One region of the Alteromonas sp. AO-Serp genome, then DNA from elsewhere that is predicted to be linked to it. Evidence: predicted binding sites of a transcription regulator. Region 1 holds the regulator's gene; the other holds the start of a gene.
What was found. Region 1 encodes FliA, which starts transcription of late flagellar genes. Its sites were predicted from a motif close to CTAAAGNTNNNNNNNNNNNNGCCGATA; they were not measured.

Region 1 (16,436 bases):
CTTCAGTAAACCCTCTCAACTGAAACGACGCAATGTTAACGCGTAAATATGTTGACCAAGTTTGATGAGGGAGCCAGCGCCAACGCTCTAAGTTTGCATCAATTCTTTCTAACCAAGAAAACGTGGTAGCATTTAATGCTTCTAAAGTGGAACTTCCCACGATACCATCTGGCTCTAAGCCCGCAGACATTTGAAACTGCTTAACCGCGTCCAGTAAATCTTTATCGAATAACTCTGAATAGGTGCCTGGCCCTAAAAGACGAGACTTCAGCAACACAACTCTTTCGCTCGTTGAGTTCAGCTTAAGTGTTGGGCCAACTGGAATTTGCGTGGTAACTGTAGAAACTGCCGTGAGTAAACTACGCTTTTTTTCTAACAGTAACTGGTATTCATGGTGTGATGGCCACATGGCCCGCAATGTTGCAGAAACACCGTTAGTTAATGCGTGATTTAGCGATGCCACAGGATCCGCTTCTCTTTGCTTAAGGAACCACTGCGAATCTGCATTGGCGGGGCTAACAAGCCCATTTAATCGATGCAGAGTTTGACTGATGAAGGCATCGGTTGCTAGTACATCTAAGAGTGCCGTATTGGCGTCGCGACTTTCGAGCATTGACGCGTGGTAATACTCGGGCGAGAAGCCATGTAACTCTGAATCAGCAATTTCATGGAGGAGTTCCTGAAGACGGTTTTCAGCATCACTAGTACCAAACCATATAAGCTGATAGCCCTGTTGAGTGTAGACCTCGCTTACCAAAACTCTATTGTGCACACGAGATGGGTTACTATTTTGTGAACCGTATATCTCCACTGAATCAACTAGCAAATTCTCCACACGCTGTCGTAAGTTAGGTTGTTTAGATGCATGAGCTACATGACTAAAAGTCAGCATGATGACAAGGCTGACCCAACAAAACGTTGCAACACGGTTTTGTAGCACTACCATGAATAATCCTTTTAAAACGAAGAGTAGGCCCTAGGAATAGTGACGTAATTATAAACTGTTCGTATGTCCCTCGGATACAAAATCTTAATCGCCCTATACAAGTCACTGTAGACAGTAATCACGCATGATTACAGCTCAGATTTGGATAACTTTTGCGTAAAACACAAAGCTGGCACGTTAGTTGAAAACTCACTAGAAGATTCACATAAAGCGTCAATTTTCTGATAGAGAGACACCAAGCCATGCAGTTATCCGGTTATCTTCAGCGATTCGATAAAAATCAGCTGCAAAATTTTACCAGTGGTTTAGGCGCACCCATCGTCCTTTTGGCAATTATGGGCATGGTTATATTGCCTATGCCGCCATTCTTACTGGACGTGCTGTTTAGCTTTAATATTGCGTTGTCGCTAGTCATTATCTTGGTGGCTGTACTTACCCAGCGTCCAGTAGATTTCGGCATTTTCCCCTTGGTGTTACTTATCGCTACCGTTTTGAGACTAGCGCTTAACGTGGCTTCTACTCGCGTTGTCTTACTTTACGGACATGAAGGCGGCGATGCAGCAGGTAAGGTTATTGAAGCCTTTGGTGCGGTCGTTATTGGTGGTAACTACGCCGTAGGTATTGTTGTTTTCGCCATTCTTCTTATTATCAACTTTAAAGTAGTGACCGCAGGTGCAGGACGTATCTCAGAGGTAAGTGCTCGCTTTACGTTAGATGCTATGCCTGGTAAGCAGATGGCAATCGATGCCGACTTGAATGCTGGTTATATTGACCAGGACCAAGCGCGCAAGCGCCGCGAAGAAATTACTGCAGAGGCCGACTTTTACGGGTCGATGGACGGTGCCTCAAAATTTGTAAAAGGTGACGCGGTAGCGGGTCTTTTTATCATGCTAATCAACATTGTTGGTGGTCTTTTCATAGGCATGATTCAGCACGGTCTTTCATTCGGTAACGCCATAGAAATCTATACGATACTGACCATAGGTGATGGTCTGGTGGCGCAAATCCCTTCATTATTACTTTCGGTCGCTACAGCCATTATCGTTACTCGTGAAAACGAGACTCAGGAAATGGGCAAAGAAATCCGCGGTCAGCTTGGTAATAATCAAGCTCTTTATATAGCCTCGGGCGTTCTATTTGTGATGGGTATCATTCCTGGGATGCCTCATATCGCATTCTTAGGGTTCTCATTCTTGATTGCAGGCTTTGCTTACTGGCAGTCGGTCCAAGAAAAGAGAAAGGCCGCAGAGCCCAAAGTGCCAGACAATGTGGTAAAAGATGAATCGGTCGCACCTGAAGTGAAAGAGCTTGGCTGGGATGATGTTCAGCAGGTAGATACCATCGGATTGGAAGTGGGCTATCGTTTAATTCCTCTTGTCGATAAATCCCAAGGTGGCGAGTTGTTGACGCGCATTAAAGGCGTACGTAAGAAACTATCGCAAGAGCTGGGTTTCCTTATTCCGCCTGTCCACATTCGCGATAACTTGGATTTAGAGCCCAACACTTACACCATCGCTATGCTAGGCGTAACGATAGGCGATTCCATCATCAGTCACGATGAAGAACTTGCTATTAATCCAGGGCAAGTGTTCGGTAAATTAGAAGGGCGTGCCACTAAAGACCCCGCGTTCGGCTTAGACGCAGTATGGATTAAGCCCAATAAACGGGAGCATGCACAAACCCTTGGGTACACAGTAGTAGACGCTGCGACCGTTGTAGCGACCCATTTAAGCCAATTACTCTCTAACAATGCATATCAATTATTAGGGCACGAGGAAGCGCAACAACTTCTTGATATGCTTGCCAAGCAGCATCCGAAACTGGTTGAAGGATTAGTACCAGACATTCTTCCGCTAAGCACCGTCGTGAAAGTACTGCAAACCTTATTGTTTGAAGGCGTGCCTATTCGCGATATGCGTACAATCGTGCAAACACTCAGTGAGTACGGCACGCGCAGCCAAGACCCCGATGTTTTAGTGTCTGCAGTGCGTATTGCCCTTAAACGTTTAATTGTCCAAGAAATTACTCAAGGTGCAAAAGAGATACCTGTCATAACCTTGGCGCCAGAGTTGGAACAGATGTTGCACCAGTCACTTCAAGCAGGTGGCGAAGATGGCGCTGGCATAGAACCAGGCCTGGCAGACAAGCTGCAAAAATCATTGCAGCAAGCCAGTCAGCAGCAAGAGTTAGAAGGAGAGCCTGCAGTACTCCTTACCTCAGGCATGCTACGACCCGTTCTGTCTCGCTTCTTAAAATATTCGGTTGTTGGGCTTCATGTTCTGTCTTACCAAGAAGTGCCTGACGACAAACAAATAAAAATAGTCAGTTCGGTCGGTCAATAATCTGACACTGGGTGATTGGAGAGGTTGCAATGAAAATTAGACGTTTCTTCGGCAAAGATATGCGTGAGGCGTTAAGCCAAGTTAAAGCTGAATTGGGCAGTGACGCTGTGATCATGTCAAATCGCAAAGTCGCTGACGGTATTGAGCTTGTCGCAGCCTACGACAAAGAACCTGAAGCGAAGTTGTTTACGCCGAAAGCGTCTCCACAAGCCGCTGCAAAAACACCTGGTCAAAAGGCAGTGCCTAGCTTGAGCGAAATCATTGGTGACGACGGTCCTGATAGCCTTAAAGCACTGCTAGAAAAGCAGCACGGTGGAAATAATGACGTGGCGAGTCCCGCGCAACCTAACCAACCAATGACAGCGAATGCTAAGCACGCCAATGAAATTGCTTCGCACTTAGACTTCTCAGAAGCCTTTATTGACGACGTAGAAGCCCAGCAGTCTTCTCATGAACCAGTTCGTCAGAACGCTTTCCCAGAGCATCAAGCGTCGAGTATGGATGATACCGCTGTGACGCAGTCAGCGGAGCTTGCTCAAATCAAGGAAGAGCTAGCGTCTCTTCGCGATGTATTGCAATATCAAGTGGCCGACTTGATGGAAGCTAAAAACAAACGTCAAAAACCTGTTCATCAATATCTAATCACCCGTTTAACCGATATGGGGTTAAGCAACGCGTTAGCGAAACAGCTTATTAGCTATACGCCGTCACATTACAACGAACGAGATGCATGGGTATATCTTCTTAACCTATTGGCTAATCGCATAAATGTGACAGGAAACGATATACTTAGCGCACAAGGTGCTGTTGCATTAGTAGGACCAACAGGTACCGGTAAAACAACTACCGTTGCGAAACTTGCTGCCCGCTATGCGCAAAAATACGGTGCAGAGTCGGTTGCGATGATTACCATCGATACGTATAGAATTGCCGCCTATGAGCAGCTAGCGACATACGGAAAGATTATTGGCTGCACGGTGAGAAAAGCGCAGACTAGTGAAGAACTTGCGGATTTATTATTCCAACTTCGTCATAAGCGACTAGTATTGATTGATACGGCTGGATTTAGTCAAAGAGACAGTCGATTAATTAAACAAATTAAGCAGTTTGATAACGGACAAATGCCAAATGTTAAAAAATATTTGGTAGCGCAAGCAAATACGCAATATCCTGCTTTGCAGAGAATCATTCAAGCGTATGATGATATTGAACTAAGTGGCTGTATTTTCACAAAGTTAGATGAGTGCTACTCTTTAGGAGAGGTGCTTAGTGCAGCGGTTGAATACCAATTACCGGTTAGTTATGTCACCGATGGTCAAAAAGTACCTGAAGACATTAAGATTGCAGAAGCGAAATCTTTGGTTTCCGCTGCTGCAAAGCTTTATAAAAAGTACGGTTTGAATCATACTAGTGGTAACAACGCAATTAAAACAGCATAAGCAGTATGATTGACGACCAAGCGAGTAGCTTAAGAAAAATGAAGCAATCACGGTTAATCAAAGTAATCGCCGTCACCGGTGGCAAAGGTGGCGTAGGTAAAACAAACATTACATTGAACACCGCTATCGCCATGGCGAAGCAAGGTAAACGTGTAATGGTTCTCGATGCGGACCTCGGTCTTGCTAACGTAGACGTTATGTTAGGTTTGCGTGTTGAGAAAAACTTATCCCACGTGCTTTCCGGCGAATGTACACTTGATGAAGTACTAGTGACCGGTCCGCACGGAATAAAGATTGCCCCTGCCACATCAGGCACGCAGTCGATGGCAGAATTGTCGCCAACGCAACACGCTGGCCTAATTCGTGCCTTCAGTGAGCTGCGCTCGCAGATTGACGTGCTTATCGTTGATACAGCGGCAGGTATTTCAGACATGGTGTTGAGCTTTTCAAAAGCCTCACAAGACATCATGGTCGTTGTGTGTGACGAGCCTACTTCATTGACAGATGCTTATGCATTGATAAAAATTCTGAATAGAGAGCACGGTGTTTTCCGCTTCAAAGTTGTGGCTAATATGGTGCGCGACGTGCGAGAAGGCCAAGAGCTATTTAGTAAATTAAGCAAAGTGACAGGGCGTTTTTTAGATGTTGCACTAGAATTAGTGGCGACAGTACCGTTTGACGAGAACATTCGTAAAGCAGTGCGTAAACAGACAGCCATTGTCGATGCTTACCCAGGTTCACCGGCAGCCGTTGCAATAACACAGTTGGCAAGTAAAGCCTTAACATGGCCTATTCCAGCGCAGCCAGGTGGCCATTTAGAGTTTTTCATTGAACAATTAGTTGCAGAAAAAGCCGTAGGAAGTCAGCGTTGAACAGCAAGGCAGCCGCTTATCAACAACAAACCGATAAAGCGCAGTTAGTCGAAAGACATGCGCCATTGGTTAAGCGTATAGCGCATCACTTGATAGCGCGATTGCCGGCTAGTGTTCTTGTAGACGATTTAATTCAATCAGGCATGATTGGATTATTAGAAGCCGCTCGAAACTTTGATGGTTCAAAAGGAGCCAGCTTTGAAACGTTTGCCGGTATTCGCATTCGCGGTGCTATGCTAGATGAAATTCGCAAAGGGGATTGGACACCGCGTTCAGTTCACCGAAATGGCCGAGCGATCACTGAAGCAATTTCGCAAGTAGAAAGCGAAACAGGCCGCGATGCTAGAGATTCTGATATTGCTGATAAGCTTAATGTAAGCTTGCAGGACTATCACCAAATGCTTAATGAAGTAAATGCCGGAAAGCTGGTAGGTATTGAAGATTTAGGTGTGTCAGAAGATGTTATTTCGACAGAGCAAAATCGAGGTAGCGACGCACCACTGGAAGATTTAATGCAAGGCGCTTTCCAAAAAGCGCTTGCCCATGCAATTACGACATTACCTGAAAGAGAAGCGATTGTACTTTCGCTGTATTATGATGAAGAGCTGAACCTAAGAGAAATTGGTGAGGTTCTTGATGTAAGTGAATCGAGAGTCAGTCAAATTCACAGTCAGGCCATGTTAAAACTCAAATCACGAATGAAGTCGTGGCAAGCTGACGAAGAATAGAAATTAATAACAATTAACCCCTCACTGGAGGCTATTTTGGACAAAAGCATGAAAATTCTCGTGGTCGATGATTTTTCTACCATGAGACGTATCATCAAAAACCTACTTAAAGATTTGGGTTTTTCCAACATCCAGGAAGCGGATGACGGAAGTACTGCATTGCCTATGTTGCAGCAAGGTGATTTCGATTTCGTAGTTACCGATTGGAACATGCCTGGAATGCAGGGTATTGACTTGCTTCGCGCGATTAGAGCCGATGACAAGCTCAAGCACCTACCAGTACTTATGGTTACTGCTGAAGCGAAGAAAGAGCAAATTGTTGCCGCCGCGCAAGCAGGTGTTAATGGCTACGTTGTTAAGCCGTTCACTGCAGCAACACTTAAAGAAAAATTAGATAAAATATTCGAACGTTTAGGTTGATCCAGACGCTCACCAGAGAAATGAGGTTTACTGGATGTCAACGAATGTAAACGTTCCAATTTCGTTGGAAGAAGCAAAACAGCTTGTCACCTACCTTGAAGAGGGTGACAACGCTTCAGCCAATGCCCTATTAGAAGCGGCCTCAATGAAAGAAAACGTTGAGTTATTTGCCGAAGTAGGGAAACTGACGCGTCAGCTCCATGACGCGCTGAATAATTTCCAAATAGACGACCGCATTAAAAATCTCGCGACCGATGATATTCCCGATGCACAATCCCGCCTAACCTACGTAATTGAAGAAACTGAAAAAGCTGCTAATACTACTATGGATGCCGTTGAAGCGAGCATGCCTATAGCTGAAATGCTGTCGGCGCGCATCGAAAAGGTTATGCCTGAGTGGAAGAAGCTGATGAATCGCCAAATAGAGTTGGGTGAATTCAAGGCTTTATGCGCAGACTTAGACGAATTGTTGGAAGAAGGTTCGGCACAGTCAGCTAAACTTACACAGTTACTTACAGAAGTATTGATGGCTCAAGGTTATCAAGACTTAACTGGTCAGGTTATTCGCCGCGTTATCGACTTGGTTAAAGAAGTGGAAGACAGCTTAGTTAACATGCTTACCATGTTTGGTGAACGCGACGGTGCAGAACAAACTAAACCATCTAGCGTTAAGGCCGATAAGGTTGATGGTGTAGAGGCAGAAGGCCCTATCATTGATGCCGATAAGCGCGACGACGTCGTGTCAGGCCAAGATGATGTAGATGATCTTCTGTCTAGCTTAGGTTTTTAGGGGAGCGGGCGCATGTCGTTTGATGTTGACGAGGATATATTACAGGACTTTCTAGTTGAGGCTGGAGAGATACTTGAACAATTACAAGAACAGCTCGTTGATCTTGAGAACAATCCTGAAGATGCGGATTTGCTGAATGCAATTTTCCGTGGTTATCACACAGTTAAAGGGGGAGCAGGGTTCCTGTCTCTTACTGAGTTAGTAGAAATTTGTCACGGTGCGGAAAACGTCTTTGACGTAATGCGTAACGGTCAACGAACACTAACCCCTGAACTGATGGATATTATTCTGCAAGCCACAGATGTGGTGGTTGAAATGTTTGAACGAGTGAAAGCTCGGGATCCATTAGAGCCAGCAGATGCACACCTAGTCGACTTGTTACACAAACTAAGTCGCCCGGAATCTCCAGATGAGAATATTTTTGGTGAACAAAGCGCGCCGGTGTCAGAACCTGAGCCCGCGATTGAAGAGCCAGAATTAGTTGTTGAAGAGCCTACTGCACAGGCACCAAGTTCTGGTGATAGCGGCGGTATTGACGGAATCACTGAAGATGAGTTTGAAGCGCTGCTTGATGAGCTTCATGGCTCTGGGGCACCAGGACAGTCCTCAGCGGCTAAAAGCGAACCTGCAAAGGCTGCTGCACCTGCTGCCGCTAGTGATAACGACGATATCACCGACGAAGAATTTGAAGCGTTGCTTGATGATTTACACGGCAAAGGCAAGTTTGGTGGTGAAGAAGCTGCGCCAACGGCAAATACACCAGCTCCAGCACCAGTTACGCCGAGTGCAGCTGATGATGAAGAAATCACCGATGACGAATTTGAAGCACTGCTTGACCAACTACATGGCTCAGGGCAAGGGCCTACCAAGCAGGGAGCCGTTTCAAAGGCGCCAGAGCCTCCTGTAGATAAGGCAGCAACAGAAGCGGTTCAAAAAGCGAAACAAGCAGCGCCAGCTGCGCCAAAATCGACGCCTGCTCCTAGCGCCGCAGCGCCAGCTAAAGCAAGCGCACCTGCTGCACCAAAAGCAGCGCCTAAAAAAGATGAGAAGAAGGCGGCACCAGCTGCGCCTCCTGCTGAGACTACAGTACGTGTAGATACCAAGCGCCTTGACCAAATTATGAACATGGTGGGCGAGCTTGTACTAGTGAGAAACAGGCTAATAAGCTTGGGTATCAACAGTAACGACGAAAGCATGTCCAAAGCCATTGCCAACTTAGATGTGGTAACGGGCGACTTGCAAGGTGCGGTAATGAAAACCCGCATGCAACCTATCAAGAAGGTGTTTGGTCGTTTCCCTCGCGTTGTTCGAGACCTCGCTAGAAGCTTGAAGAAAGAAATAACCCTTGAGCTTGTGGGTGAGGAAACTGATTTAGACAAAAACCTGGTTGAAGCACTGGCCGATCCACTTGTGCATTTGGTGAGAAACTCCGTCGACCATGGTATTGAAATGCCTGATGACCGTGCTGCAGCGGGTAAACCGCGCATGGGTACGGTTCAGCTATCGGCATCTCAAGAAGGCGATCATATTCTTCTAACCATCGAAGATGATGGTAAAGGAATGGATCCTGAAAAGCTTAAAGAAATTGCTATTAGTCGCGGTGTACTAGACGCAGACGCAGCTGCACGTATGTCGGATGTTGAAGCGTTTAACTTGATATTCGCGCCAGGGTTCTCAACCAAAACAGAAATTAGTGATATTTCTGGTCGCGGTGTGGGCATGGACGTGGTTAAGACCAAAATTAACCAACTTAACGGCACCGTGAACATAGATTCACAGCTAGGAAAAGGCACGCGACTGGATATCAAAGTTCCGCTAACGCTAGCCATTCTTCCGACGCTAATGATTGTTGTAGGAAAACAAACCTTTGCGTTACCATTAGGTGCGGTGAACGAAATAATAAATATGGACATCAAAAAGACCAACACGGTCGATGGCCAGCTAACAATGATAGTTCGTTCAAAAGCAATTCCGTTGTTCTTCCTTGGTGAATGGTTGATTCGAGGTCCCAAAAACATCGATAGAGAAAAGGGACACGTTGTTGTAGTGCAAATTGGTACACAACAAGTAGGATTCGTAGTAGACGCGCTAATAGGCCAAGAAGAAGTGGTTATTAAACCTCTTGATGCATTATTGCAAGGCACGCCTGGTATGGCGGGAGCCACGATTACATCAGACGGTGGAATTGCACTAATTTTAGATATTCCGAGCCTGCTTAAACGGTATGCGCGTAAACCCATCAAGTAAGGCGATGAATTAACAGGAATAATAATCCATGGTCTTTAAAGTCCTTGTCGTGGACGACTCGACTTTTTATCGTCGTCGAGTAAAAGAAATACTCGATGGCGATAGGGAACTTGAAGTTGTTGGGGAAGCGAGAAATGGGCGCGATGCACTTGAAAAAGCAGAAGCGCTTAAGCCGGATGTGATAACGATGGATGTTGAAATGCCTGTCATGGACGGCATTTCAGCTGTAAAGGCCATAATGGACAAACGGCCTACACCTATTCTTATGTTTTCTTCGCTTACGCATCATGGTGCGCAAGCGACATTAGATGCGTTAGAAGCGGGCGCGCTCGATTTCTTACCTAAGAAATTTGAAGATATCGCGCAGGACAGAAAAGACGCATCGCGCTTGTTGTGTACAAAAGTACGCTTAATAGCGCGTCGTGGTATTGGTCTTAAGCGTCCGTCGTTTCGCTCTACAGAGGCAAGAAAGCTTCCTGATAATGCGCCAAAGCAGGCGTTTTTTAAAACATCAGGGTTGCTATCAGGGCATAAAGACGCAGCTAAACAACCAACCGTTTCGTCTGTAAGAGCGACGGGAAAGCACTACAAGTGTTTGGCAATTGGGGCTTCTACAGGCGGGCCTGTGGCGCTTCAAAAAGTGCTGTCTCCTTTACCTGCAGAGTTTCCATACCCCATTTTGCTTGTACAACACATGCCAGGAACATTTACTACGGCATTTGCACAGCGTTTAGACACAAACTGTAAGATTAGAGTAAAAGAAGCCGAGCACGGCGACATTCTAAAACCAGGTCATGCGTATCTTGCTCCCGGTGGGAAGCAAATGTTGCTAGAAACCATAGGTGCGAATAAACGCATTGCCATTGTTGATGCAAGTGCGAGTGACAAGGTGAATTATAAGCCCAGTGTTGATCTCACTTTCAGTTCTCTGGCTAAAGCTTATGGTGGGGATGTATTAGGAATTATATTAACGGGTATGGGGGCTGACGGCAGAGAAGGATGCCGAATGCTCAAGGAAAAAGGCGCAACGATTTGGGCTCAAGACCAAGATTCCTGTGTTGTGTATGGTATGCCTCAAGCTGTCGCCGTTGCCAATATATCCAGTAAAAATATAAACATTGATGATATGAGCAGTTGCGTTCAAACCGAAATGCGATAGCAGTTTGAACAGTAATGGAACAGCAAATATGAAAGTGTGGACAGTAGCGAATCAGAAAGGTGGTGTAGGAAAGACTACCACTACGGTGAGCCTTGGCGGCTTGCTTGCACAGCAAGGCAAGCGAGTGCTCATGATTGATACTGATCCACATGCATCGCTGAGTTATTACTTCGGTATCGATGCAGAAGCGTCAAGTCATTCAGTTTACGATATTTTTATTAAGTCTAATGACATTACGGCCGATAATGTTATGGATTGTCTGTGCCCGACAAAGTTAGACAACTTATATGTGCTTCCTGCAACAATGGCGCTCGCGACCTTAGATAGAACGATGGGTAGCGAACAAGGTATGGGCTTAGTCCTAAAAAAAGCGTTGGCAAAAATAGCAGGAGAATTTGATGTTGCTATCATCGATTGTCCTCCAGTGCTTGGGGTGCTGATGGTTAACGCTCTTGCAGCGTGTGACAAGGTTATCGTGCCTACCCAAACAGAATATCTGGCGCTTAAAGGGCTAGACAGAATGATTCGTACCATGGAAATTATGGGACGTTCGTTGGACAAATCCTTTGATACTGTGATTATTCCAACTATGTTTGATAAGCGCACTAACGCGGCGCTTGCATCGCGAAAGCGCTTAATGAATGACTATGGTGAGCGCGTGTGGGAAGGGGTTATTCCCGTCGACACGCACTTCAGGGATGCAAGTTTAGTACAGCTTCCCATTTCCGCAGCGTACCCCAAAACACGTGGTGTGTCTGCGTACGAGAAATTATTAGCGGTATTGGAGAAATAACGAGAACATGAGCAAGCAATCGCCTTTTGCCCGTGAAGAAGTGATGGAGGCATACCTTGATAGTCTCCTCAAAGAGCCAGAAGCACCGGAAGATGTGACTGCGCGCACGGCAAAATTGCTCGAGCAGGCTTCTCAGCAGATGGCTGAAACGGCGCTTGCTTCTACCGCCAATGAAAGTGAGACGCAATCGAATGAACAAGAAGCGATAGCGGAAAAGGTTACATCGTTAATTGAAACGCAAAAAGCAGAGACAATTGAAGATGAACAGCAACAGTCTCACGCAGAAACTTTAGTAGAAAATGAACAAGAAGCTGCGTTAAACCGCGCTGAAAAAACAAAAGTTCCACTAAAGGATACTCTCGGTTTTCGCTTTCAGGCGCTATTCTTTGAGGTTGCAGGGTTAACACTTGCGGTGCCTTTGACGTCGCTAGGTGGGATCCACCAAATTGAGAAGATTGGCCCTTTATTTGGAAAACCTGATTGGTTTATGGGTGTAATGTTGCACAGAGAGTCTAAACTAAGTGTTGTTGACTCTGCAAAATGGGTAATGCCAGAAAAATATGACGAAAACCTCGCACAATCGCTTAACTACCGATATCTTATAATGTTAGGGGAAAGTGCGTGGGGTCTGGCTAGTGAAAAGCTAGTCAATACGGTCAATTTGACTACCGATGATGTTAAATGGCGCGAGTCCACAGGTAAGCGTCCCTGGTTAGCAGGGATGGTTAAAGAAAAAATGTGCGCGTTAATTGACGTTGAAGAATTAATATCTATGCTTAACAAAGGCTTAGGCAGTAACGACCAGACGCCATAGTATTGGGAGCCAGGTTCATGAGCGACGAAAGAATAAATAATAACGCCACCGACAGCAACGACGAAGTCCTTCAATGGGTAACGTATCGCTTAGGTGAAGAAACTTACGGTATCAACGTGATGCAAGTTCAAGAGGTCTTGCGTTATACCGAAATAGCCCCTGTACCCGGTGCACCTGACTATGTACTTGGTATTATCAATCTGCGTGGTAACGTAGTAACGGTTATCGATACACGTGCTCGTTTCGGATTACCGCCAACAGAAATTACTGACAATACCCGTATCGTTATTATTGAGTCTGACGAGCAGGTGGTTGGTATCCTGGTGGATAGTGTCGCTGAGGTGGTTTACTTGAAATCTTCAGAGATTGACAGTGCCCCTAACGTAGGTACTGAAGAGAGTGCTAAGTTTATCCAAGGTGTAAGTAACCGCGACGGCGAACTGCTTATTCTTGTAGATCTTAATAAATTGTTAAGCGACGAAGAGTGGGATGAGCTTAGCAACATCTAAATAAATGAATAGGCGGTATTGATTATAATACTGCCTACATTTCCCCAAGGGTTATGTCCATGGATTGGCAGCTTGCTGCACCTACCTTATTAGAACTCATACTGTGTATTCTTGTAGTTATACTCATCGCCGCGATGGGTGTGCTGTATTCACACATTAAGCAGTTGCGTTCTGCATTAAGCGAAAGCGAACATGCTAACGCAGAGGCTATTGCCCGCACTGAAGCCCTTGCTAAAAATGCAAATAATCAACAAACTGAGGCGCAAGCACGCACGTTGGTGATCACTCGACACCTTCAAGAGTTAGACGAAAAGCAAACTGATATTGAAAACCAGCTTCGAGAACTCAAGCTTCAAGATCCTTCCCTACGCCTATATCAGCGTGCGGCGGACTTAGTCAAGCAAGGCGCTAGCATTGATGAAATTATAGAAGCCTGCGACATTCCTCGTGCCGAAGCTGAGATGTTGGTAATGGTGCATAAACAAAATAATTAGTATTTTTGAGCACCAGAGAAAAAAACGTTTAGACGTCTAGACGTAAAGATGTTGACATATCGCCAGTTATAGACACAATACAGATATTGTAATTTATCACTGGAGCCCTCTATGCCAATTCGTATTCCTGAGCAGTTACCCGCGCAGAATGTACTACTAGGTGAAAATATTTTTACCATGGACATGGACAGGGCTGCCAATCAGGATATTCGTCCTCTTGAAGTCGGTATTCTTAATTTAATGCCGAACAAGATAGAAACAGAGGTACAGTTACTTCGCCTGTTATCGAACACGCCACTGCAAATAAACGTGGATTTAATTCGAATTGATAATCAAGCGCCGAAGAATACCCCCCAATCGCACATGGATGCTTTCTATCACGACTTTTCAGCGGTAGCGAATAAGAAATACGATGGCCTCATTGTCACCGGTGCGCCTCTCGCGCTTATCGATTATGAGGAAGTAAAGTACTGGGAAACCATGACCACCATATTGGAGTGGGCGCAGCGTCACGTAAACTCAACCCTTTACTTATGTTGGGCTGCTCACGCCGCCATGTATCACTTTTACGGCATTACACGAGAGCTTAGAGACGAAAAGTTTTCAGGTGTCTTTAAACATAAAGTGAATGACCCGAACAATGAGCTATTAAGAGGCTTTGATCCTTCTTTTTACGCACCACATTCCCGTTATGGGCATATTAACACCTCGTTGTATAACAGCGTCGATGGACTTAGTGTTGTTGCAGAGTCTGACGATGTAGGCGCTTATATTGTGGCGTCAGAAGATAAGCGCATGGTATTTGTAACGGGTCACCCAGAATACGATCCAGATACACTTAAAGACGAGTATTTTCGAGATATCGCCGCGGGACAAACGCCAGTAATTCCAAAAAACTATTTTGAAGGGGATGATCCAGCCAAGTCTCCTATTGTACAGTGGCGCTCACACGGCAGCCTATTGTTTACAAACTGGCTGAATTATTATGTCTATCAGACCACGCCTTACGATTTAAGTCAGCTTGCTGAAAAGTCACAGCCAAAGAGGTAGCACGTGAGCCAAAGACCAAATTCTAGCGCGCAGACAACGCTTACAGAAGCCGCTAAAAAGCGCATCCTTATATTAGACGGCGCCATGGGCACCATGATCCAGCGCCATAAGTTAGAAGAAGAAGATTATCGCGGAACACAGTTTGCCAACTGGCACTGCGATGTTAAGGGTAACAACGATTTGTTGGTTCTTACTCAGCCCGATATCATCTATCAAATTCACTGTGATTACTTTGAAGCTGGCGCGGACATTATTGAAACGAATACGTTTAATGCTACGACTATCGCTATGGCCGATTACGATATGCAGGCTCAATCCCGTGATATTAATTTAGCTGCAGCTAAATTGGCGCGTAAAGCTGCCGATGAGTTCACAGCAAAGACACCCGACAAACCCCGTTTCGTGGCGGGCGTACTTGGACCAACAAACCGCACTGCTTCAATTTCGCCTGACGTTAACGACCCAGGCAAACGCAATGTTACTTTTGACGAACTCGTGGAAGCGTATAGCGAGTCTACCGAAGCGCTCATTGAAGGCGGTGCAGATTTAATCATGCTCGAAACCATCTTCGATACACTTAATGCGAAAGCGGCAGCCTATGCGGTAGAGTCGGTTTTTGAAAAGCTGGGTATATCGCTGCCCGTTATGGTGTCTGGCACGATTACCGATGCCTCAGGGCGCACGCTGTCTGGTCAAACCGCGGAAGCGTTTTATTATTCCATGCGACACATCAGTCCATTCTCATTCGGCTTAAACTGTGCTCTTGGGCCAGACTTACTGCGCCAATACGTGGATGAAGTGGCTACTGTTAGTGAGTGCTTAATTTCAGCGCACCCTAACGCTGGTTTACCCAACGAGTTTGGTGAATACGACATGGAAGGCCCTGAAATGGCCGAGCACATCAAAGAATGGGCGCAGTCAGGGCTAGTGAATATCGTAGGTGGCTGCTGCGGCAGTACGCCAGAACACATTCGCGATATTGCTAACGCGGTCAATGGAATTGCGCCAAGAAAAGTGCCACAGTTTGAACCCAAAATGCGTTTGTCAGGCCTAGAGCCGTTTGTACACTAGGAGGGCATTATGAGCGCAGAATTTTCTACATTTATTAATATCGGTGAGCGTACCAACGTAACAGGCTCCGCTCGCTTTAAACGACTTATTCTTGAAGGTGATTTTGAAACTGCACTTGATGTCGCAAGGCAACAAGTAGAGAACGGCGCGCAGATCATCGATATCAATATGGATGAGGCCATGCTTGATTCTAAGCAGGCCATGATCACCTTTTTGAATCTAATCGCCTCTGAGCCTGATATTAGCCGCGTACCTATTATGATCGATTCGTCTAAATGGGATGTTATCGAAGCAGGACTTAAGTGTGTACAGGGCAAAGCGATTGTTAACTCTATCAGCTTAAAAGAAGGGGAAGCGCTCTTCTTAAACCAAGCCAAGCTAATAAAGCGTTATGGTGCAGCAACCGTAGTGATGGCGTTTGACGAAACCGGTCAGGCTGACACGCAGGCTCGAAAAGTAGAAATTTGTCAGCGCAGCTACAAGCTGCTGACAGAAGAAGTCGGCTTTCCACCTGAAGATATTATTTTTGACCCCAATATTTTTGCAGTAGCGACGGGTATTGAGGAGCACGATAACTACGCGGTTGATTTTATTGAAGCTACCCGTGAAATACGTAAAACCTGCCCGTACTCTCATATTTCCGGTGGCCTTTCTAATATATCTTTCTCGTTCAGAGGTAATAATCCAGTACGCGAGGCTATGCACTCGGTATTTTTATATCACGCTATTCGAGCGGGCATGGATATGGCTATTGTTAATGCC
Region 2 (13,891 bases), on a different contig from region 1:
CCATCTGTATTATAGCCAATCGAGAAACTATCCCCTGCTTTAGGTACACCATCCAAGCTTAAGTCAAAACCCGGATAATCATTTAACCCTGCCAAGGCTCCAGGCCATGTACCACTGTTTTTAGCTTGTTCGATAAGATTAGTTAAATCCGTCGTACCTGTAACTGTAGCAATAGTCGCGCCGCTTCCGTCTAGTACGTTATACGTATCTGCGCTGGTGAAAACAATTTGAGCTGGCGCCGCATTATCTATTCCACCTGCGCCATCGAATGCTGAGCGGTCCACTCCTGCACCTACTGTCGTGTTGCTTACTGTAATGCCGACAACATTAGCATTGCCCAGATTAGCGCCGTCTGCCCCCGCCCTTACTGGGCTCGCAAACGCTAGGTCTTCAGGACGATTGGTATCTAACGTTATTTTAGACGCAATGTCTTTGGTTGGCTGAATAAGAAACTCGTTACCCACGGCATAAGGGTCGCTTCCTGAGAAATCAATCTCAATGCCACCTGGTAATTCATTGAAACCTGTTGTTACAGGGTAGTTTGAGTAAACAATATCATTGCCAGATGCATCTTTTTTCGGTGTCCCGTCTGCATTTAGAAGCGTAATTTCTATTTGGCTAGGCGCGCCCGCGGTTACCGCAGTAACCTCAATTTTGTAGTCAGCATCTGTAAGTTCTGCCCCTTTACCTTCGGTAACCTGGGCGGTAACCACATAGTCACCATTGGTATCGCTATATGCTAATCCGCGAAACGAAGGGATATTGAAAATATCACTGCCGAGCTGTCCGTCTAAGTCCATCCCCAATTTATTTTGGGTATTCATTGCATCGGCGAACGCTACTGACAACTGACCAACATCCCGCATTGCAGGGCCTAAGATCTCATTTCTGTAACCAAACAATCCGCCGAGTGCGCCACCTAAGTCACCTTCTACGATACGTATTGAGGCGTCGGCTTTAGTTTGAGACCCAAAGTTCGTTTCGAGTTTAAGCTGCTTGAAGGTTAAGTCTGCATTGGTGTTTAACTCAAATAAATTAAACGCACCATTTTCTAGTACCAGTGACTCACCAGAGGTTAGGTTAATCGTTACCGCGCCGTTTTGCGTTGAGCTCTCTTTAACCGTTATTCCCATTATAGATGCCAGCTCATCTATCGCTTTGTCTCTTTCATTGAGAAGCGCACTAGGTTGATCGCTGGTATTGTTACCATTGGCAATAACTATGTTGCGGTTCAAATCACCAATATTACCAATCAAGGTGTTCGCTCGATTCACCATCGATGTGAACTCTAAGTTAAGCTCTTCTTCTTTTTCCAACATGTAGTCAGACAGTGTTTTCATCCGCTGGTACAAAGACTCAGATTTGCCTAACACTTGATCGCGAGAGGCTAAATTAGTTGGATCGTCAGCAGCAGTTTGCAACGCAGCAAAGTACTCGCTCATACCTTGAGAGATGGAATTAGCCTCACTCGCTAATAGGTTATCAATGGCCGTTGTTTTACTAGAGAATGCCTCAAGCTCGCCGACAGAAGTAATGTCCCTGCGCAATTGATTTTGAGCAAATACGTTGATGATACGTTCGGTATTGCCGATCTCTACACCGAAGACTTGGCTGTTTTGAAGTTCAGTGCGCTCGCGAACATAGCCTGGCGTGTTGACGTTGGCAATATTGTTACTGGTCGTTTGTAATAGCTTACTACTGGCGTTAACACCACTGGTCGCTAATGAGAATAAATCGACAGAACTCACAATGTAATCTCCAATGCTATGGCATTAACGTGCTGAGACGATCGCTGTTATACACTGCCATTATCTTGCGCGCGTATTCAGGGTCGGTAGCGTAGCCCGCTTCTTGAAGCGCATGGGTATAGCGCGCTGCGTCAGAAGCATTCTCGACAGCATGGCTGTAGCGAGGCTGTGATGTGATAAAGCGTCCATAGTCTTCCATTGCGTCTTCTACTGACGAGTAGGACCTAAAAGCAGCCTTTTGTTTTTGCGGTAGTCCATTGTTAAATTCCAACGTGTCGACTACAGCCTGCTCTCCTTGCCATCCCTTATTTGCTTTGATGCCAAATAAGTTGTGCGAGCTTTCCCCATCCGCTTTATGGATAACAAATTTCCCCCACCCGGTTTCAACCGCGGCTTGGGAAATTATTGCTTTAGGATCCATTCCGTATTTTGCTGCCACTTTCTCAGCTATTGGCATTAGGCTCTCTACAAACTGCTCGGGACTTTCGAACATGGCATCTTTTTGTGCTGACTGGCTGCGAATAGACTGTGAAGAAAGGGCAATATCCTGCGCCTCAGTTACGTTGTACACACGGTTTCTGTTAAGTGATGATAAGTCTCCGTCACTTCTGATTACACTGGCAGGCGTATAGCTATCCTCAGTTTGACCTAACTGTTTAACAATGACATCAGCGAGACCTAAACCGCCACCGGAAGTGAGGTCTGTCGCTAGCTGTTGGTCGTGCATATCACGATAAAACTTAACTTGCTGTGAATTAAATGGGCTATTTTCGTCAGCAAGGGCATCTTGTGCTTTACGCATTGATTTCAACATCATTTGCACAAATATCGCTTCAAACTGCTGGGCAGCTTCTTGCAATACCGTCTCGTCGCCCGACGCAATGGCTTCACGCATTTTGTTTATGCTGCCCATATCGTGGACATTGCGAGCCATATCAAGCTGACTTTTTGTGCTAAGTGATTCCATCGTGCTTATTCCGCTGTGACTTTATTTTACTAACGTCTCGTAAATGCTCTTTGCTCGTTTTAAATAATAACGAGCTCTCCACGCAATGCGCCTGCTTGACGTAATGCTTCCAAAATTGCCATTAAATCGCCCGGCGCAGCGCCCACCTCATTTACCGCGCGCACAAGCTGGTCCAGAGTAACGCCTGGCTCAAACTTAAACATGCGGCTATCTGCCAAATCGACATCAACAATCGACTGAGTGGTAACGGCAGTCTGCCCTTCACCAAACGCGTTAGGTTGAGAAACTTGCTGATTTTCAGAGATGGTCACCGTTAGCCCGCCGTGAGTAATTGCTGCTGGTAACAAGCGAACGTCACTGCCAATAACAATGGTGCCTGTGCGGCTGTTTATTACCACACGCGCTGGCGCATCAGCTGGTGTAAATTCGAAGTTTTCTAAGGTAGCCAAAAAGCCCACGCGCTGACCGACATCTCGCGGGGCCGACACGCGAACAGACGCTGCATCAATGGGCTTAGCAATAACATAGCCATTTTCCGGCTGTGCACCTAAGCGCTCGTTGATCGTATCTGCAAGCGACTTGGCTGTTGAGAAATCTGGATAATGGAGGTTAAGCGTTAACGTGTCGCCATTGGCAAAGCCTGTTGGTACAGATTGCTCTACCATCGCACCGTTTGGAATTCTTCCTACCGTTGGCGTATTAACGACAATACGAGAGCCATCACCGCCTTGTGCGCCAAACCCGCTCACGACTAAGCTGCCTTGCGCTACAGCGTAGACTTTACCGTCAACACCGCGAAGAAACGTTTGGAGCAGCGTTCCGCCTTGAAGACTGGCCGCCTCGCCAACTGAAGAAACCGTAATATCAATGGTTTGTCCGGGTTTTGCAAAAGCAGGCAGGTCGGCGTGTACCGCCACTGCGGCCACGTTTCGTATCTTTGGCTTGGTGTTAGCGTCAAGACTGATACCAAAGTTACGCAGCATGGTTCTGAAACTTTGTTCGGTAAACGGGCTTTGTTCACCCGTTCCAGGCAAACCTACAACAAGACCATATCCCACTAATTGGTTACTACGTACGCCTTGAATACTCGCTACATCTTTAATGCGCTGCGCACCTGCCTGTGAAGATAAAAGCATTGTGAAAGCGGCTAATACTACTGAAAACAAACGCATGTTCACTCTCCTATCCTAAAACCTAAAGAGGCCACCAAGCAGAATCAAAGAACTTGGTTAACCAACCCTTTTCTTGTGCTCGCGCAAAACTTCCCGTACCCGAATATTGGATACGCGCATTTGCAACCTTAGTGGACACAATTTCATTCTCGGGACTAATGTCTGCCGGACGAATGATGCCGGTAAGACGGATATATTCATCGCCCTGATTCAGGGTTAGCCACTTTTCGCCACGAATAACAAGGTTGCTGTTAGGAAGTACGTCGACCACAGTAACTGAGATAGCGCCGTTTAAGCTGTTGCTTTGGTTAGCTGTGGCATCACCGGAGAAATCTCGGGATGAACTTATTCCCAATTGTACGGACTCTCCGCCAATATTTATCGCTTGCCCAGCTAGCCCGGTAATAGGGTTTAAATTGACGTTTGAATCTTTCGCAGTGCTAGTGTCGGCTGATTTGCTCGCTTGGGTATTCTCGCTTAACGTTACAGTGATGATGTCACCGACTCTTCTTGCGGTAACGTCAGAATATAAGTTGTTAGCAAGCTGCGAACGAAAAAGCGAGCCATCCTCTACTACCGTTTCACGCGGGTAATCTGGCACTACCGGTGCAAACGACGGGTCGTTTGCCTGAACGGGAGGCTCGTTTGTACTGGCGCAACCGCCAAGTATCAGAAGTGCAGCAGATAAACCTAAAATACGCATGATGCTACCTACTAAAGTTGCTGAATAACCTGACCAAGCATTTGGTCGACCGATGAGATAACCTTTGAGTTCATCTCATACAAGCGCTGGCTTTCGATAAGGTTTACTAACTCTTCGGTCACGTTTACATTAGACGTTTCCAACGTGCCTTGTGAGATATAACCCAAACCTTGCAGACCAGGGATCCCCTGAATAGGTGCACCGCTTGACGCTGTCTCTACATAAAGGTTTTGTCCGGTTGGTTGTAATCCGGTTGGGTTAACAAAGTCAGAAATATTAAGCTGACCGAGTACCTGCGGTTCAGCTTGGCCCCGTATGCTCACGCTAATTTCACCATCTTGAGAAATTGTGATTTGTTGCGCATCTTCGGGAATAGCCACTTCAGGCTGAAGCAAAAAGCCCGCGCCAGATGTAACAATTTGGCCTTGGTCGTTCAGTGAAAACTGACCATTTCTCGAATATGCAATGGTGCCGTCTGGCTGCAATATTTCAAAGTAACCACGGCCCTGAATTGACATATCAAGCGCATTTTCAGTGGTTAACAGGTTACCTTGCGTGTGTGCTTTTTGAGTAGCAACGACCTTCGAGCCTGAACCAAGCATAAGCCCAGAAGGTAGTTCCGTGTCAGCAGACGAACGACCGCCTGGCTGATTGATATTCTGATAAAGCAAATCTTCAAACACCGCGCGGTCTTTTTTAAAGCCCACTGTTGATGCGTTTGCTAGGTTGTTAGACACCACTGCCACATCGGTCTGTGCGGCGTCTAGTCCGGTTTTACTAATCCACAATGCTGGATGCATGTTAACCTCCGACGTTGCTCATAGGGCAACGGTGATAAAAATTCTTTTACAGGATACGTAGTAGCTGATTACCGCGAGTATCAAGCTCTTCTGCTTGCTTCATCATTTTGACTTGAAGCTCGTAGTGACGCTGCAGACTTATCATGTCCACCATTTCGTCAACAGCATTGACGTTGGAACCTTCAAGCATGCCCGACATTACTTTTACGTTGGCATTGGCTGGCGCTATTGAGCCATCTTCCATTCTAAATAAGCCGTCGTTCCCACGTTCCATGTCTGCATAGTTTGGACTAACTAATTTAAGTCGCCCTACTTCTTCAATAACATTGGCAGGGGCACCTAACTGTCTCATCGACAACGTGCCATCGGCGGCGATATTTAGGTTATCTAAAGGAACAGGAAGGAATATTGGCCCATTGTCACCAAGCACGACGCGATCGTGGATATCTGTCAAAATTCCGTCATCGCCTAACTTGAAATTTCCATCACGCGAGTAAGCTTCTTGACCATTTTGATCTTGTACAGCGAACCAACCATCACCTTGAATGGCTACGTCTAAATCGCGGTCTGTTTTAATCATCGGGCCCGATTCGTAATTATTCGACGGGCTTTCTGTCATGGAAAACACGCGAGTCGGCAAACCTTCGCCGTAGGCCGGCATTGACCTTGCCTGCTCTAACTGCGCTCTGAATCCCGTTGTCTGTGCATTAGCCAAGTTATTGGCCCTAATCCCTGTTCCTAGTAGGTCTTGGGAGGCGCCACTTGCTGAAATATAGAGAAGTTTGTCCATGACTGACTTTTGACTCTGATTAAACCTTAAACAAGACTTTGCAAAGGCAGTGCCAATCTGTGGATATTTAGTGCAATTGAAAAATAAGGGCGGTATTGAATTGATATATATAGAAAAATAAAAAGGTCGCATTGTTGCGACCTTTCTAAATCGGGTAAAATAGGTACGGTTTTCCGCGCCTAAAATTTGCCGCTTAGCAATCTGCTAATGTGGCTTACTGCAAACTATCGAATGTTAAGGATAGTCTGGTTTAGCGAGTTGTTCACTTCAAGCGCACGCGAGTTTGCCTGGAAGTTACGCTGAGCGATAATCATGTCGATGAGCTCAGTGGTAAGGTTAACGTTAGCTTGTTCTAGCGCCGAAGAGTTAATTTCGCCGAAAGTACCGGTTGTTGCTTCACCCGCTAGTGCCTCGCCTGAAAGAATACTTTCCTTCCACTGAGTACTGCTCTCTTGAGTTAGGCCTTGTTCATTAGAAAAGCGAACCAAAGCGACACGAACAATGGGTTCAGACGTACCATTAGAGAACGTTGCACGAACCAAGCCATCCGGACCAATGTCGATACCTGTTAATCGACCTACAGGTAAACCGTCTTGTTCTAGTGAAGTAACTTCAAACGCAGAGGCGAACTGAGTCGGCTCATTAGGCGTCGCGTTATTAACATCGAGGTTAAAATCAATGCTTATTTGCTGCGTAGGATCTGAGCCATTAGCAAGAATACCTGCGCCTAACGCTTCTGTTTGCATTTTGAAATCAAGTGTAGGTAGGCCATCAGGCGTTTCCATGCCAGCAAAATCACCACCTTGAGAGAAGATAAGTTTAGATGCTGTTACGGCGTTACCAGTGTTACCACCGACACTATTTACTGCTGTTGCTGGGTCTGTGTCATTACCCGCTGAATCTGTCATATCAACTAGCGTGTCATCGATTGCAGTAGCAACATACCACTCATTATCAACACCCGGTGTCGCATCCTTTATGAAGTAATAGGTCATTACGTGACTATCACCTAACGAATCGTAAACGGTTACCGATGTTGCTGCGTTGTAGGTAAGCGGATCTTCAGGGTCAAAATCTTGTGGATCTAGGGCTGCATCACCAGCAGGCAAGTTCATTCGAATGTCAACTTCTGTGGTTTGTGCGGGAGAACCCGAAGAGTCTGGAATACGCACTGGCTCAGTAGTACTAAGTGCTACCGAGGCACTTGTACCATCAGAGTTAACGGGGAAACCCAATAAGTTATCGCCGTTACTATTAACCACGAAATTGTCGCTATCTAACTTGAACTGACCCGCACGTGTGAACGAGAAGTCGCGAGACGTAATTTCAGGTACTGTCGCAAAGAAACCATTACCTGTGATCGCCAAATCAAGCGAGGTATTGGTAAACTGAAGGCTACCTTGAGAAAATTGCTGAGCAACTTCTTGAGTGAGTACACCGTCACCTACTTTAGTTTTACCACCTGAAAGCAGTGATGCCGCATAAACATCGCCAAATTCAGCGCGAGATTCTTTAAAGCCAACTGTATTTACGTTTGCGATGTTGTTGGCGGTTACATCCAAATCTTTTTGTGCGGCTGATACGCCACTCAGTGCAATATTAAAAGACATTATTGATTCTCCTACTAACTGCCGATTTGAATGACGTCATCAAGATTGATACTGACATCACCATCCAAATTCAAAATTACGCCTTGACCACTACCAGCCAAGCTTACACTTCCAACATGGCGATTAACGGCGGTATTCAGCTGAACACCTTCTCCATTCAACTCGCCAGTGGCACTGATAACATATTCACCCGGTGCCATCTGGTTGCCATGCTTATCTTTGCCATCCCATTCAAACTCAATGTTGCCAGCGCTTTGTGTGCCTGCATCAATGGTTTTTATGACTTCACCAAACTGGTTCTCAATAGTGATCGTCATATTCTGAACTGTTTTTTCATTCACGATGACACCCGAAATGCCATCGCCTTCATTGGCCATATAACCCACGTTACCTTGAACCAGCACGTTTTGCCCGATAAGACTAGAGGCTTGTAACGCTTGATTCGATGTCATTGAAGCTGCAAACGACTCAAACTTTTCGTTAAGCTGGGAAATACCGTCGGCCATCGTAAATGATGTCATCTGCGCTACCATTTGATCGTTATCAACGGGTGCAGTGGGATCCTGATTGGCTAACTGCTCAGTTAACATTGAGAAGAAATCTTCCTGGGTTAACTGCTGCTCGGTGCCGTCAGCTATTTTGACGGTTTCCTCTTGCCAATACAGATCAGTATTTAAGCCAGTATTGTTTATGGTATTCACTGAGTAATCCTCACATTATTCAAGCGGCAAGTTACTGCCCTTGACCTAGCTGCAGTACGCGACGGAAAATACGCTTTGTGGTGTCCGCAACCTGCACGTTAGTTTCATACGCTTTGGACGCTGACATCATATTCGCCATCTCTTCCACGATGTTCACGTTGGGTTTATAGATGTAGCCGTTTTCATCTGCCATCGGGTTGTTAGGTGAATACTCCACTTGCAAAGGAGCATCACTTTCTACAATACCCTTTACTTGAACACCTGCACCTTTCGACTGGTCGCGCATTGCATCTTGCAACGCCGTAGCGAAAACTGGATGGCGAGCTCGGTATGTTTCGTCATAGCTGCTGCTAACCGAGTTAGCGTTGGCAATATTACTTGCCGTAGTATTAAGGCGTACATTCTCCGCCTCCATACCCGTACTCGAAATTTGCATTACATTAAATAAACTCATGACTACTGACCTCCTGAGCTAAGCGCTTTTTTCATGCCTTTAATTTTTCCGTTCAAAAATTCTAGGCTGGCTTGGTAGCGCAATCCATTGTCTAAAAACCGATTTCTTTCCGCTTGAACTTCAACCGTATTACCGTCGCCAGTGTCTGGTTGTGTTGGGATGCGGTATTGCATGTCAAAGTTTGCCGCTACTGACGTAGAATTGCCGCTTAAGTGGCGATCATTTGTCCGCACCATTCCTGAAGAAGCGTGATTGGCTGTACCACCTGATGCTTCTCGCATAGCCGACTGCATTGCTTTATTGAAATCAATGTCCCGCGCTTTATAACCAGGCGTATTTGCGTTCGCTAGATTTCCAGAAATCACTTCCATACGCTCTGTGCGTATAGTGAGTGCTGACTCATTAAAGCCAACCAGCTTATCTAGGTTAATAGCCATAACATGACCTCTGACATACTAAAAATTTGTTTCGTGGTGACAATGTAAGCGGACAATTAAATATCGAATCTTGCCGTTTTACTGTCGTTTGTAGAAATAGTTAGCAAGGCAAATGCCATAATGAGATTTTGACGGAGGGTGTAAGTCAAAAGTGTCGACCTGATCATAAAAAAAAGTATTAGTTATCAGGCCGATAAGTTAGATCTTTTTTTTTGATAGTAAAGGCCAGGGTGGCACTTAACCATACTGTAAATTTCACTCGCAGCACTTATAGACTCCGACGCGCCAAGGAAAAGCACACCTTGAGGCTGCAGCTGTCCGGCAATTTGTTGCAGGATGCGTTGTTTTACTTCGGCCGAGAAATAAATTAAAACATTACGGCAAAAAACGATATCAAAGCGGCCAAGTGCTGCATAGCTCGAAAGTAAATTTAGACTTCTAAAGCTTACCATCCGACGAACGTCGGGTTTTACCTGCATAAGCCCGCTATCATTTTGCTGGAAAAAGGCCTGTCTCCTTTGCGGGGACAATCCCCTTGCAAGGGACAGTTCGTCATAAATACCTAACTCACACTTTTGCAGCATTTCTGACGATAAATCTGTAGCAACAATTTCAACACCCGCTCTTAATGCACCTGGCCTTTGGCGCTGATATTCAAGTACAGACATCGCAATAGAATAAGGCTCTTGTCCAGACGAACAAGCGGCACTCCATATGCGAAGCTTCTGATTTTTTGCCGATAGTGTTGGTAGTAACTCTTTTACAAGTAAATCGAAGGGATAGTTGTCTCGAAACCACAACGTTTCGTTTGTGGTCATTGCGTCAATAACGTTCTGTAGTAAAGTTCTGTCGAACCCTTTCACAACCACGTCAATCAGTTCGTCAGCAGACTCATACTTATGCTTATAGAGTAATGAAGCTAAACGGCTGCGCACCAGGTATTGTTTATTATCACCTAATACTATGCCGCATTGCTTTTCCAAAAACTCTCTAAACTTGAGGTAACTTGCTGGCGAAACGTCTTTATTAGCCAATCCTATCTTGCTCCGTTATTCGCACTCAGTCATTAGCCACTTTTGTACCGCGGTAGCAAGTTCATCGGGGTGGAATTTCGCGATAAAGTCATCAGCCCCTACTTTTTGCACCATAGCTTGGTTGAAGACACCACTGAGCGACGTATGCAATACAACATGAAGCTTTTGAAGTTCAGGCGTATTCTTAATTTCGGCGGTTAGTGTATAGCCGTCCATTTCTGGCATCTCGATATCTGAGACCAGCACGCCTACACGGTTCGTTACATCGCCGTACTCTTCCGCAATTTCTTTAAGCCTGTTTAATGCTTCAAGACCGTTTTTAGCTAGCTCAATTTCTAAGCCTAGTGAAGTTAGGGCCTTTTTAACCTGGTTTCGCGCTACCGCAGAGTCATCTGCAATAAAGATAATTTTGTTTTCTTGGCCTTCGGTTGTCAGACCTTCTGCCACCTCAGAACTTACTTCGGCATTCAACGGAGAAATTTCATTTAAAATTTTCTCAACGTCTAGAATTTCAATAAGTTCATTTTCAACTTCAGTCACCGCCGTTAAATAGCTTGCTCTGCCGGTACCTTGAGGTGGCGGCATGATCGCATCCCAATTGGTGTTGATAATACGCTCTACGGCACCCACCAAAAAGCCCTGAACTGAACGGTTATATTCCGCAATGACAATAAAGGCATTAGAGAGATCTTCAATTTTACGGCCGCGTGTTGCCATACTTAAATCAATGACCGATATAGTTTGACCACGGATGTGCGCCACACCACGAACCAACGGGTTTAATTTCGGCATTGCTGTTAGCGGAGGACACTGAAGCACTTCCCGCACTTTAAAAACGTTAATTCCAAAGCGTTGGCGGCCGTTCAGTCTAAACAGCAGCAACTCTAAGCGATTCTGCCCAACAAGCTGCGTGCGCTGGTTTACTGAATCTAAAATCCCCGACATAGGTCACCTCTAAGTAATACTGGGCATGATCATTGCCTCTTATGATAAAGATAGACAATATCACTAAATTTTTGCAGGTCAAACGACAGAAAAATGACACTAAATAGCATTTTTCAGTCTTTAGTAGGGTTTATACCTTAACTTAGTCAATGATCCTGCGTTGACGCTCGTGCTTGTAAACCTTATGGATTTACTTTGGCTGTTATTTATTTGCACTAAGCAAACCGGCCGTATTAAGCATAGTCAATAACTTGTAAACTGAACACGAAAAGTCATGATGAAAAATATGAACGCCAAAACGCGCCTTACATTCACACGATTACTGTCATTGACCGTTTTCAGTGTGCTTTCTATGAACTGCTTGGCGACACAAACCAATCACAAACAGGTTGAAGAAGGCGCAAAACAATACCTAATAACTCAACTTGCTGATAATACGCAGGATACTAGCATTGATGTGTCTATTGTGAAGATAGACGATAGGATAAATATTCCTGACTGCCCAACTGGGTTCGAATACAATGCGTCGCAAGAAGCGCTGAGCCAATCGTATATATCAGTTAGAGTGAGCTGCAGAAATAATGAATGGTACCTTTTCACCAGCGGGCAAGTAACGCGTACCAAAGAAATTGTTGTCACTCAAGGCGCAATAAGTCCAGGAACCGTACTGACATCATCGAATCTGTCTCTGGCAAAAGTTGATGTAAGACGATTGCGCCATACCGCATTTACTGAGCTAGAAGCACTTATTGGGGCTAGAATAAAACGCCGAGTGACTGACGGACAAGCTATACAGTCAAATATGCTATGCTTTGTGTGCAAAGGCGACAGAATTACCATAACTGCTGAGGTAGCAGGTATGGAAGTGAAAACAGCCGGAATCGCTCAGCAAGACGGTGTCGTTGGTGACAATATTAAGGTAATTAATGCCAGTAGCCAAAAGGCGGTGATAGCAAGAGTCGCAAGCCCTGAAGAAGTCGTGATACACTTATAAACGACGCAGCGAATATCTACTTTTTTGTTCACAATTTAGCTAAAGAAATTAGCCAAAAGGCCGATATACTTTACAGAGGCGAAAAAGTAGTGAGGACTAATTATGGCAATTAATAATATAAACAATGGGTTACCTAAAACACCCGTTGATAATGGAAAGGTTGCGCAGCAAAACCAAACGCAGCAATCTCCACAGCAGGCATCAACACAGGCTGCGCAAACCGCATCAGTTCCGCGTCAGGATTCTGTATCGTTGACGCAATCTGCTCAGCAGCTCAACCAGGTTCAGAAGAAAGGTTCGGAAGCGCCTGTGAACCAAGATAAAGTCGATCGCCTTAAGCGAGCGATTCAAAGTGGCGAGTATAAAGTTAATCCTGAAGTGCTTGCCAACAAGATTGCAAAACTAGAAGGTGAGATTTTTGGCGCTAAATAATGAGCGACAAAACTCGTAACTAACCAGAAGAGAGCTAACGTGACTGAACAAGCAAGCCAATTGACACAAGCACTAATAAAGCAAGTGGAGCAACTGTCTTCACTTGCCGTATTGCTTGAAAAAGAATTGCAACTTATCAGTTCGCGAGACGCCGAATCTTTAATGAATTTGTTAGACGAAAAGACAGCACTGTTAACGTCTATTCAGGCTCTCGATGGAAGCATTGAGCGCACAATTAGCGATCAAGGCTCAATGTCAGAAGAAGATGATGCATTAATGGCTAATGCAAAGAAACTTCTGGACGATTGCAAATACCGCACGCAGGTCAATCAAAAAGCCGTAGAGCAAGGACAGCTACGCCTCACACACTTACGTAACTTGATGATGGAAGTTCGTGCCAAAGAATCGCTCACCTATGACAAAAAAGGAAAGCCGAAAGGCGGGACTTTAGGGTCGGGAGTGAGCGCCTAATTTTTTTGCGATTTCAGTAAACCTCACTCAGCGAGCTTTAACCATTAAGCCTTAACCGGTAAAAGTAAATTATACCTCTGTGTATTTGCGCATGTTTTAAGACTTCACGATACAGCCACTTGCGCAAACACCCCTTTCGCTATCGTTTAATAATACTTAACATCCTTTACTCGGCGCGGTTTTGCGGTCGACAGATATATATCGTAAACCTGCTGCATATCTAAAGCGAGTTCGGTGACGTATGTATCTTCACCTACCGGATAGGCTTTTACGACTTCAGCGCCTCTAATGACCCCCTCTACAGATGCTCGCAATGTTTCGCTATCTATAACCAAGTGAGACAGAGACTGATTGCCTTCAATTTTTTGACCATAGACTTGTTCAGTTAGCTCTCGGTATGCATCTAATTTTGACGCTTTCATCGCCAATATAAGCTTCATGCTGTCGCTTTCGCCATGCTGAGAAGAAATTGGCGCATAGCCTACCGCCTTGAGCACGGGATAGCTTTCTGGTTCTATTGTTTCCCACTCAACGTGTTTATCAATAATGCCGCATCCACCAGTGCTTATTGCTAAACCAAGAAAGCAAGACAGCAGCAGCGATTTTGATTTATGTATTTTTTTCAAGCACATA

Region 2: flgM (flagellar biosynthesis anti-sigma factor FlgM) is a predicted target of FliA. The motif match lies at 12,395-12,421, and genes of this name have one in related genera.

The regions. Positions count from the first base shown of each region.
Region 1 covers NZ_JAFLMX010000002.1:60,059-76,494, forward strand. Annotated here, with positions in the region: gene QVA83_RS00375 (L,D-transpeptidase family protein) at 1-946, opposite strand, end outside; gene flhA (flagellar biosynthesis protein FlhA) at 1,189-3,288, shown strand; gene flhF (flagellar biosynthesis GTPase FlhF) at 3,318-4,727, shown strand; gene QVA83_RS00390 (MinD/ParA family protein) at 4,733-5,599, shown strand; gene QVA83_RS00395 (RNA polymerase sigma factor FliA) at 5,596-6,327, shown strand; gene cheY (chemotaxis response regulator CheY) at 6,364-6,747, shown strand; gene QVA83_RS00405 (protein phosphatase CheZ) at 6,782-7,537, shown strand; gene QVA83_RS00410 (chemotaxis protein CheA) at 7,550-9,784, shown strand; gene QVA83_RS00415 (protein-glutamate methylesterase/protein-glutamine glutaminase) at 9,813-10,943, shown strand; gene QVA83_RS00420 (ParA family protein) at 10,972-11,736, shown strand; gene QVA83_RS00425 (chemotaxis protein CheW) at 11,744-12,550, shown strand; gene QVA83_RS00430 (chemotaxis protein CheW) at 12,568-13,059, shown strand; gene QVA83_RS00435 (DUF2802 domain-containing protein) at 13,119-13,553, shown strand; gene metA (homoserine O-acetyltransferase MetA) at 13,665-14,603, shown strand; gene QVA83_RS00445 (homocysteine S-methyltransferase family protein) at 14,607-15,674, shown strand; partial or broken gene QVA83_RS00450 (dihydropteroate synthase) at 15,684-16,436, shown strand, end outside.
Region 2 covers NZ_JAFLMX010000259.1:2,035-15,925, reverse strand. Annotated here, with positions in the region: partial or broken gene flgK (flagellar hook-associated protein FlgK) at 1-1,748, opposite strand, end outside; gene flgJ (flagellar assembly peptidoglycan hydrolase FlgJ) at 1,765-2,715, opposite strand; gene QVA83_RS17090 (flagellar basal body P-ring protein FlgI) at 2,775-3,887, opposite strand; gene flgH (flagellar basal body L-ring protein FlgH) at 3,910-4,590, opposite strand; gene flgG (flagellar basal-body rod protein FlgG) at 4,602-5,390, opposite strand; gene QVA83_RS17075 (flagellar basal body rod protein FlgF) at 5,437-6,180, opposite strand; gene flgE (flagellar hook protein FlgE) at 6,405-7,790, opposite strand; gene flgD (flagellar hook assembly protein FlgD) at 7,805-8,491, opposite strand; gene flgC (flagellar basal body rod protein FlgC) at 8,523-8,945, opposite strand; gene flgB (flagellar basal body rod protein FlgB) at 8,948-9,382, opposite strand; gene QVA83_RS17050 (CheR family methyltransferase) at 9,568-10,416, opposite strand; gene QVA83_RS17045 (chemotaxis protein CheV) at 10,432-11,361, opposite strand; gene flgA (flagellar basal body P-ring formation chaperone FlgA) at 11,639-12,355, shown strand; gene flgM (flagellar biosynthesis anti-sigma factor FlgM) at 12,458-12,787, shown strand; gene flgN (flagellar export chaperone FlgN) at 12,827-13,258, shown strand; gene QVA83_RS17025 (LPP20 family lipoprotein) at 13,405-13,890, opposite strand.